Regions from separate parts of the Streptosporangium heterodermiicola genome, predicted to be linked through region 2. Evidence: riboswitches for the same ligand, from Rfam matches in the RefSeq annotation. Region 2 holds a riboswitch; each other region holds the start of a gene.
What was found. Region 2 has a riboswitch for S-adenosylmethionine ahead of ACSC1Q_RS33995 (glutathione S-transferase C-terminal domain-containing protein). Riboswitches for the same ligand answer to the same signal wherever they lie in the genome.

Region 1 (3,267 bases), on a different contig from region 2:
GCGATCGTTCCGACCATACCTGTGGGAAGCGGTAGGGCAACAGAGTCAAGCACCAAACTACCTCTTTACGAGAGCTTTTAGTACGAGGAGAGAGTTTCACTATCACTATTAGTTAGTTAAGGGTTACATTATCCATCTACTCCACGAATATGAGCTTGTGTCATAAAACACGGCACCCGCCCGGCCGGAGCCGGGCGGGTGCCGTGGAGTCGTGGACGCCCCTGGGGCGGCGCCGAGGCGGCGCTGGGCGGTCAGGGCCGCGTCAGGGCGGGAGGATCAGCCTCCGGCCACCGCCGGGATGATGGAGACCTGGACGCCGGAGGGCGTGGCCGTGTCGAGGTTGTCGACAAAACGGACGTCCTCATCCCCTACATAGACGTTGACAAAACGTCGGATCTTTCCCGCGTCATCGAGAATCCGGGCCCCGATCCCCGGGAAGTCCGCGTCGAGCTTCTGCAGAACATCGCGCAGGGTCTCACCCTCTCCGTTCACCTCGGCAGCACCATCGGTGTAAGTCCGGAGAATCGTCGGAATCCGCACAGAAACGCTCATAATTCAGTACCTTTCACGATTTCTAGGCGATAGCCGCACGGAATGCGTCAAGGGACGGCCGAATCACCGCGGTCGGGCGCGCCTCCGCGGCCACCGCGTCAAGGGTCTTGAGGCCGTCGCCGGTGTTGAGGACCACGGTCTCGGCGTCGGGGTCGAGCGTGCCCGCGGCGACCAGCTTGCGCAGCACCCCGACGACGACGCCTCCGGCGGTCTCGGCGAAGATGCCCTCGGTCCTGGCCAGCAGCCGGATCGCGTCGACGATCTCGGCGTCGGTGACGTCCTCGACCGCTCCGCCGGTGCGGCGGGCGATGTCCAGGACGTACGGGCCGTCTGCCGGGTTGCCGATCGCCAGCGACTTGGCGATCGTGTCCGGCTTGACCGGGCGGATCACGTCGTGGCCCGCCTTGTAGGCGGCGGAGACCGGGGAGCACCCCTCGGCCTGGGCCGCGAAGATCTTGTAGGGCTTCTCCTCGACCAGGCCGAGCGCGATCAGCTCCTTGAAGCCCTTGTCGACCTTCGTGAGCTGCGAGCCCGACGCGACCGGGATGACGATCTGGTCGGGGATGCGCCAGCCGAGCTGCTCGGCGATCTCGTACGCCAGGGTCTTGGACCCCTCCGCGTAGTAGGGCCGGAGGTTGACGTTGACGAAGCCCCACTGGTCGCCCAGCTCGTCGCCGATGAGCTCGGAGCAGAAGCGGTTCACGTCGTCGTACGTGCCCTCGATGCCGATGAGCCTGCCGCCGTACACGGAGGCCATGACGATCTTGGCCTGCTCCAGGTCGGAGGGGATGAACACGCAGGCGTCCAGCCCGGCCCGCGCGGCGGCGGCGGTCACGGCGCCGGCCAGGTTGCCGGTGGAGGAGCAGGAGAGGGTGTGGAACCCGAAGCTGCGGGCCGCCTCGACGGCGATGGCCACCACGCGGTCCTTGAAGGAGTGCGTGGGGTTGCCGGAGTCGTCCTTCACGTGCAGGGAGCGGATGCCCAGCTCGCGGGCGAGGTTTCCGGCGTTGACGAGCTTGGTCCAGCCGGGCGCCATGTTGGGCTTGCCGGCCACGTCCTCGGGGACGGGCAGCAGCGAGCGGTAGCGCCAGATGTTGGTCGGCCCCTCGGCGATGCGCTCCCGGGTCACACGCCCGAACTCGTACGCGATCTCAAGGGGCCCGAAACACTCCGTACAGGCGAAGTCGGGGCCGAGGTCGTAGCGGGCACCGCACTCCCGGCAGGAGAGGGCCACGGCGGGGCCGAAGCGCGGGTCACGCGCGCCGCCGGCACGACCGGAGGAGGTGGTGTTGTTCTCAGTGGTTGCGAGCGCCATGAAGCGAGGCCTTTCCCTCATCTTCGTCTGCGGACCACCCTGGTCACAGACCGGAATTGGCACCTGTCCCGGCCGACCTCGCGCAGATCGCGAGTCTTGAACCGGGATGGTTGCCGGGGCTTCGCAGGGCCGGTCCCTCCACCCCTCTGGATGAGCAAATATTCAGTTTGGAACCTGACGCGCAGGTCCTAAGCACTCTACCCCGCCCCGCCGCCCTCCTGACTCCTTGTCTCGCTGTGCGAGACATGGCGTGTTATCCAGCGGACAACCGGAGCCGGGGCGCCGGTCGCGAGGCATCCGGCACACGGCCCGGAAAGCGGGTGAGGCCCCCGCCGGGCCCGCGATCCTCGGTGATCGCGGGCCCGGCGGGGGCCTCACCCCTTCTCCCGGCCGTCGCGGGGCTACGGTGTCCGGTACCCCAGGGTGTACGGGCCGGAGCCGGCCGTGGAGAACACCCGGTAGCGGTAGTAGCCGGCCGTGCCGGTGTAGGAGATCCTCTCGTCGGGACCCGCGCCGTCGGAGGTGGCGACGACCGTCCAGCTCGTCCCGTTCCACTTCTGCAGGTACAAATCGAAGTCGGTCCCCTCGATGCCGTCCAGGCAGGCGGTGTGCGGGCCCCTGACGGTCGACCGGTAGTAGAGGTTGTTCGGCTGGTAGGCGGACTGGCCGGTGGACAGGGTGCCGGTGTAGACGTTCGGGAAGCCGGTGCAGGTGCCCGTGACCGGCGGCGGCGGATTGCCAGCGGTGGTCCGCAGGCTCAGTCCGTAGGCGGTGAGGATCTCGGCGATCGGCTGGAAGTAGGTGGTGCCGCCCTGGCTGCAGTCGCCGGAGCCGCCCGAGGTGACGCCCTGGGCCTGGTCGACGGAGATGAAGGAGCCGCCGGAGTCGCCGGGTTCGGCGCAGACGCTGGTGCGGGTCAGCTGGAAGACGGTGCCCTGGGGGTAGGTGACGCTGGCGTCGCGCTGCTGGATGACGCCGCAGTGCCAGTCGGTGGTGGAGCCCGACCGGCAGACCGAGGCCCCCTCGATGGCGACCCGGGCGCCGGCGACGGGGACGGTGCCACCCTCGCTGTTGCCCACCGCCGGCGTGGCCGTCCAGTTGGCGTTGGTCGCGACCCAGGAGTAGTCGTTGCCCGGGAAGGACGATCCCTGGAAGACGCCCTGGGCGACGCGGTTGAAGCCGGTGGTGGTGTTACCGGGGTTGCCGCAGTGCCCGGCGCTGACGAAGCCGTTCTGGGTGCCCTTGAGCACGGGGAAGCCGATCGAGCAGCGGCTGGTGACGCCGATGTAGTAGGCGTCCCCGCCCACCAGGTTGTACAGGGGCTGGGGAACCTCGGTGGAGGGCAGCACGACCACCGCGGTCCTGTCCACGCCGGCGCTCTCGACGACGGTCTGGGCGAC
Region 2 (3,267 bases):
ACCTGTTCGGTGGCGCGATCCAGACCGGCGTCGACTACGTCACCTACGCCGTCCCCGGCATCCTCGTCATGTGCGCCTCCTACGGCGCCTCCCTGACCGCGGTCGCCGTCAGCCAGGACATGAGCCGGGGGATCGTCGACAGGTTCAGGTCGATGGACGTCGGCGGCGGGGCGTTCCTGGGCGGGCACGTGGCCGCCAGTACCGTGCGCAACCTCACCTCGCTCGTCATCGTGTTCGTCGTCGCGTTCCTGCTCGGCTTCCGGGCGGAGGCGGGCCTGTCGGGCTGGGCCGCGGCGGTGGGCGTCCTGGTGGTGTTCGTCCTGGCGATCTCCTCGGTCTCGGCCGTGGTCGGCCTGCTGTCCAGGACGCCGGAGGCGGCGGGCGGCTTCACCTTCCTCGTGATGTTCCTGCCCTACCCGAGCAGCGCCTTCGTCCCGGTGCACACCATGCCCGCGTGGCTGCACGGGTTCGCGGAGAACCAGCCGGCCACCCCGATCATCGAGTCCGTACGCGGCCTGCTGCTCGGTCAGCCGGTGGGCGGCGATCCGTGGAAGGCGCTGGCCTGGTGCGGCGGTTTCCTGCTGGTCTCGGCGGCCCTCTCCGGCAGGCTGTTCCGCCGCCGCGCCCGCTGAGGTGGTGGGGGCGCGACCCCGCCCGTACGGAAGGAGACCACCGGGCCCCGGCGAGGCGGGCCCGGTGGTCTCCGGCGTCGGGGGACACGGGCGGGCGGGGTGGTTTCGGGGAAGTTCGGTGACCGGGCCCGACGAGCCGGCCACAGAGCCCGGATGCCCGGAGCCCGGATGCCCGGATGCCCGGAGCCCTGATGTCCGCCAGGCTCAGGACGACCCGGCTCAGCTGACCAGGGTGAGCCAGTGCGGCGCGTCCCCGAAGGGGGCGGTGCGGGCGGTGACGGCGTCCATCAGCCAGGCGGCCGAGGCGCGGGCGTTCTCCACCACGCCGGGCGGGTAGGCGTACTTGACCCGGTGCTCCTCGAACTCGTCCTCGTCGTCCAGGAAGACCCGGCTCGCGCGGCCCTTGAGCAGGTTGCGGCGGGTCCGGATCACGTCGAGGTCCAGGTCGACCATGGTGACCTCGCCGTCGCTCCACTCGGGCACCGTGGAGATGTCGCAGTAGATCTCGTGCTTGTGCGGGGCGGCGTTGAAGGCGGCCGTCCACCAGGCGTCGCGGGGGAAGAGCATCACGAACGGATGCGGCCAGGCGACCGCGGGACCGTCGCCCTTGTGGCCGCTGGAGTCGGCCACGCAGCCCGTCCACACCCCGTGCTCGTCCTCGCCGAGCAACAGGCCGCGGTGGTGCCAGTGCAGTGACCCGTCGTACTTGCGGTAGACCACATTCACACTCTCATAGGACATTCCCCGACACTAAGGCTTGACAGAGATCTATGTATTTCCTACCTTCTAAATAGGTTAAGAGTGTCAGTGAGAAGCCCCGGCTGGCTGACCGGCAACCCTCGCACCGCGGCGGGGTGCCCCCGGGGGAGACCAGGCGGCACGGTGGGCGTGCCGCAAGCGCGGACCCCTTCACAGGGGTCACCGAGACATGCCCGGGAGTGCCACATGTCGAAGACCAGCACACTGAACCACGCGAGCCCCGTCGACCTCGACACCCACGGCCACTACCGGCCCGGTGGCAGGCCCGGCCCGCGTTACCCCTTCCAGGGGCGCGTCGGCACACCCGCCTTCCCCGCGGAGCCGGGCCGCTACCACCTCTACGTCGCGGCCGTCTGTCCGTACGCCCAGCGCGCGGCCATCGTGCGCTCCCTCAAGGGACTCCAGGACGTGGTCTCGCTCTCCTACGTCGACGACGAGCGCGACGGCCGCGGGTGGGCGTTCCGCGAGCGGCGCGGCGCCGACCCGGTCAACGGGTTCACCGTCCTGCGGCAGGCGTACGAGGTGACCGAGCCCGGCTTCGACGGGCACGTCTCGGTGCCGGTGCTGTGGGACAGGACGACCGGCCGCATCGTCAGCAACGACTTCCCCGACATCACGATCGACCTGGCCACCCGGTTCGGCGGCGACCCCGACGCCGACCTCTACCCCGAGGAGCTCAGGCCGGAGATCGACGAGCTCAACACGAGGATCTACGAGATCGTCAACACGGCGGCGGGCCGTGTGGCGGCGGCCACCACCGAGACCGCGTACACCGAGGCGCGCGCGGCCGTGGTCGCCTTCCTGGACGAGCTGGACGACCGCCTGGCCGACCGCAGGTTCCTGTTCGGCTCGGGGATCACCGAGTCGGACGTGCGGCTCTGGCCGACCCTGCTCCGCTTCGACCTGAGCGACAACCCGGCGGCGAGGATCAGTGAGCGCCCGCTCACCGCCTTCCCCAACCTGTGGGACTACGCCAGGGACCTGTACGCCCACCCCGCCTTCCGCGAGAACACCGACTTCACCGTCATCTCCCCGGCGAAGGGCGAGACCGGCGCCTGGCGGATCCCGGTCGAGCCGCTGCATGCCGACTGGGACCAGCCGCACCGCAGAGCCGCCGTATGAGCGCCTCGATCGCCGTCGTCGGAGCCGGGCCGACGGGCACCTGCCTGGTGGAGCGCATCTGCGCCAACGCCACCGACCTGCTCGGCTGGCCGTCGCTGGACGTCCACGTGATCGACCCCCACCCGCCGGGCGGCGGGCGCGTCTGGCGCCACGACCAGCCGGACCTGCTCTGGATGAACTCCGCCGCCGCCGACGTGACGCTCTTCACCGACGAGTCGGTGCGCTGCGAGGGGCCGATCCGCCCCGGGCCCACGCTGGCCGAGTGGCTCGGCGGCGACCCCGGCGGGTTCGCCTCCCGCCCGGCGCAGAACGGCTACCTCTCCCACGTCTTCCGGCACGCGGTGGCGAACGCGCCACGCGGCGTCCGGGTGCACGTGCACGCCGCCCGCGCCGTCGACCTCGCCGACGTCCCGGGCGGGCAGGTGGTGAAACTGGAGGACGGCCGGACGATCGAGGCCGACGCGGTGATCCTCGCCCAGGGACACGGCGACGTGACACCGACGAGGGAGGAGGGCGAGCTGGCCGGTCTGGCCGCGCGCGGCGGGCTGCGCTACCTGCCCACCGGCTACGCGGCGGACCTCGACCTGGACGCCGTCCCCGCCGGGGAACCGGTGCTCATGCGGGGGATGGGCCTCGCCTTCGTCGACCTGATGGTGCTGCTCACCTCGGGCCGGGGCGGCCGGTTCGTGCGCGAGTACGACGGGGAGCTCGTCTACCTGCCCAGCGGGCGCGAGCCCCACATGCGCGTGGGGTC
Region 3 (3,267 bases), on a different contig from region 2:
GCACGATGATCTGCCGGTAGTCGCGCACCTCGAAGAGCTTCTCCGCGCCCCGGTGCATGTAGCCCACGATCGGCTCGGCCGAGCTGATCCGCTCGCCGTCCAGGGTGAGGCGCAGCCGCAGCACGCCGTGCGTGGACGGGTGCTGCGGGCCGATGTTGAGGATCATGTCCTCGGTCGCGAGCTCCTTGCCGTGCGCCCCCCGCACGGCCTCGGCTCCCGCCCCCATTCCCACGCTCAGCTCGCGGGGCGCGCCTTCAGTCATAGGGCCATGCTGTCACGTCAGCCGCGCGAGGCAAGATCCCGCAGGGCGTCGACCAACCGGTCGACGTGCTCGGAGGTCGTGCCGATGCCGATGGAGGCGCGGACGGCTGAGGCGGTGACGTCGTCGCAGCCGCCGTCCTTGGCGCCCAGCAGGTGCCGTACGAAGGGGTGGGCGCAGAACTTGCCGTCGCGGACGCCGATGCCGTAGTCGCCGGACAGGGCCTCGGCGACCTCGCGGGCGGTGAAGCCGTCCACCACGAAGGAGACGATGCCGACGCGCGGGTGGTCCGGGCCCCACAGGGACAGCTCGTGCACGCCGGGGACGGAGGCGAGGCCCGCGCGCAGGCGCCCGAGGAGGCGCTCCTCCTCGCGGACCAGCGGGGTCCAGCCGGTGGCGGTGAGGGCGTCGCAGGCCGCGGCGAGCGCGACGGCGCCCAGCACGTTCGGGGTCCCGGCCTCGTGCCGGGCCTCGGGGTCGTCGTGCCACTCGGTGCCGTCGTCCTCCACGGCCTTCACCGCGCCGCCGCCCCGCAGGTACGGGTCTGCCTCGGCGAGCCAGTCGGAACGGCCGATCAGCGCGCCCGTGCCGAACGGCGCGTAGAGCTTGTGGCCGGAGAAGACCACGTAGTCCAGGTCGAGCGCCGTCAGGTTGAGGCGGCGGTGCGGGACGAGCTGCGCGGCGTCGACGAGGACGCGGGCCCCGTGGCGGTGGGCGATGTGGGCCAGCGCGGCGATCGGCCAGAGCTCCCCGGTGACGTTGGAGGCGGCGGTCACGACCAGCAGCTTGGGGCCGTCGATCGCGGCGAGGGCGTCGTCGGCGGCGCGGACGGCCTCGCCGGGGAAGGCGGGGGCGGCGAGCCGCACGACCCGGTCCCAGGGCAGCAGCGAGGCGTGGTGCTCGGTCTCGAAGACCACGGCGGTGGTGCCCTCGGGCAGGCTGCGGGCCAGCAGGTTGGTCGCGTCCGTGGTGTTGCGGGTGAAGATCACCGAGTCGTCGGGACGGGCACCCACGAAGGCGCGCACCGTGTGCCTGGCCTGCTCGTAGCGGGCCGTGGTCAACTGGGACGCGTACCCGGCGCCGCGGTGGACGCTGGAGTAGGCCGGGAGCGCGGCGGCGACGGCGGCGCTCACCGGCTCCAGACAGGGGGCGCTCGCGGCGTAGTCGAGGTTGGCGTAGCGGACGAGCCTGCCGCCCCTGACCGGGACCTCCAGGTCCGAGCCGAGCACGGCCGGGATCGGGCGGTCACCGGAGGACGCGCGGGTCTCGGGGACGCTCACCGGGACGACGGTGCTCTCGGGGGTGCTGAAGATCGTCAGGGTGGACATGCCAGGGCTCCTTCGAGGTCATCGGACCCCAACCCATGACACAGGTGCCTGGAGCCCGCGCTTGCCCGGCACACCTCGTGCCGGACCAGGTCCTCACCCGGGGCACCCCGCCGCGGACGCGAGGGTTGCCGGCCAGCGAGCCGGGGCTTGTCACTGGCACTCATGACCTACGGGGGAACTATAACCGACACCCCGCGGTGCCCCGCAAGTCCGAAACGTGATCAACCCGATATCGGAGCCGGAACGAGCGCCCTCGGAGGCACTTGGCGAATTTGACAGCGAAGTGTGATGAGAGGGAAGGAACTCCGGGCGTCTCCCGGTCGTCCTGGCAGTCAGCCGGACAAGCGTTCGGGCAGTTGGCCGACGGTGTGCTCATGCGCCGACCGACGAAGGAGAAAACAATGGACTGGGTGACCAACCCGGAGATATGGATAGGGTTCTTCACCCTTGTCGCCCTGGAGATCGTCCTGGGAATCGACAACATCATCTTCATCTCGATCCTGGTGAGCAAGCTCCCGCCCGAACAGCGCGACAAGGCGCGCAGGCTCGGCCTCGCCGTCGCCCTGATCAGCCGTCTCCTGCTGCTGCTGGCGCTGTCGTGGGTGGTGAGACTCACCGAACCGATGTTCGAGCTCTTCGGGCAGGGGATATCGGGGCGCGACCTGATCCTGATACTCGGCGGCCTGTTCCTGCTGGGCAAGAGCGTCCACGAGATGCACGGCAGCCTGGAGGGCGACTCCGGCCACTCCGAGGGCAGGGTGGCCGCGTCCTTCACCTCGGTGATCATCCAGATCATGATCCTCGACGTCGTCTTCTCGCTCGACTCGGTGATCACCGCGGTCGGCATGGTCGACGAACTGGGTGTCATGATCGCGGCTGTCATCGTCTCGGTCATCGTGATGCTGGTCGCCTCCGGGCCGATCAGCCGTTTCGTGGAGCGGCACCCGAGCATCAAGATGCTCGCCCTGTCCTTCCTGGTGCTGATCGGCGTCGTGCTCATCGCCGAGGGCTTCGAGCAGCACATCTCCAAGGGCTACATCTACTTCGCGATGGCGTTCTCGCTGCTGGTGGAGCTGCTGAACATCCGGATGCGCGGCAAGGCGAAGCGGCGGAAGCCGGTCGAGCTGCGTTCCCGCTACGAGGCCGAGAGCGAGGCGGGCCCGGAGACCCAGGGATCTCCGGAGACCCCGGAGACCTCGGTGGGTCAGGCGGCCCAGGCGGCCCAGGCGGCCCAGGCGGCCCCGGCGGGCCGGGCGGACGAGCCGGCCGAGAGGGGGAAGCCCGACGAGCGAGCCGGATCCTAGCCGGAGATCACCGAGGCCGGAGATCACCGAGGCCGGTGGTCACCAAGGCCGGAGGCCATCGAGACCGGGGATCGCCGAGACCGGGGATTACGATGCCTACGTGCGCTTTGATCCCTGGAATCCGGAATTCGTCGCCCACCCCTACGACGTCTACGACGAACTGAGACGGGAGCGGCCGGTCAGCTTCTTCGAGCCGACCGGCCAGTGGCTGGTGGCCAGGCACGCCGACGTCAACGCGCTGCTGCGGGACCGCAGGCTCGGCCGCTCCTACCTGCACGTGGCCTCGCACCGGGAGTTCGGCAGGCCGGACGACCCGGACTTCCAGGACCCGTTCTGGCGGGTGATCAGGGCCGGGATGCTCGACGTCGAGCCGCCG

Region 1: it holds a riboswitch for S-adenosylmethionine, as region 2 does, so the genes downstream of both, thrC (threonine synthase) here and ACSC1Q_RS33995 (glutathione S-transferase C-terminal domain-containing protein) in region 2, are expected to answer to the same signal.
Region 3: it holds a riboswitch for S-adenosylmethionine, as region 2 does, so the genes downstream of both, ACSC1Q_RS33070 (aminotransferase class V-fold PLP-dependent enzyme) here and ACSC1Q_RS33995 (glutathione S-transferase C-terminal domain-containing protein) in region 2, are expected to answer to the same signal.

The regions. Positions count from the first base shown of each region.
Region 1 is NZ_JBPJSR010000044.1:27,169-30,435, reverse strand. It holds gene ACSC1Q_RS41775 (MoaD/ThiS family protein) at 277-552, opposite strand; gene thrC (threonine synthase) at 575-1,867, opposite strand; SAM riboswitch class I at 1,882-2,024, opposite strand; gene ACSC1Q_RS41765 (S1 family peptidase) at 2,269-3,267, opposite strand, start outside.
Region 2 is NZ_JBPJSR010000021.1:34,332-37,598, forward strand. It holds gene ACSC1Q_RS33985 (ABC transporter permease) at 1-632, shown strand, start outside; gene ACSC1Q_RS33990 (DUF402 domain-containing protein) at 852-1,373, opposite strand; SAM riboswitch class IV at 1,426-1,538, shown strand; gene ACSC1Q_RS33995 (glutathione S-transferase C-terminal domain-containing protein) at 1,578-2,513, shown strand; gene ACSC1Q_RS34000 (FAD/NAD(P)-binding protein) at 2,510-3,267, shown strand, end outside.
Region 3 is NZ_JBPJSR010000019.1:127,425-130,691, reverse strand. It holds gene ACSC1Q_RS33075 (NADH-quinone oxidoreductase subunit D) at 1-262, opposite strand, end outside; gene ACSC1Q_RS33070 (aminotransferase class V-fold PLP-dependent enzyme) at 280-1,587, opposite strand; SAM riboswitch class IV at 1,640-1,755, opposite strand; gene ACSC1Q_RS33065 (TerC family protein) at 1,989-2,891, shown strand; gene ACSC1Q_RS33060 (cytochrome P450) at 2,992-3,267, shown strand, end outside.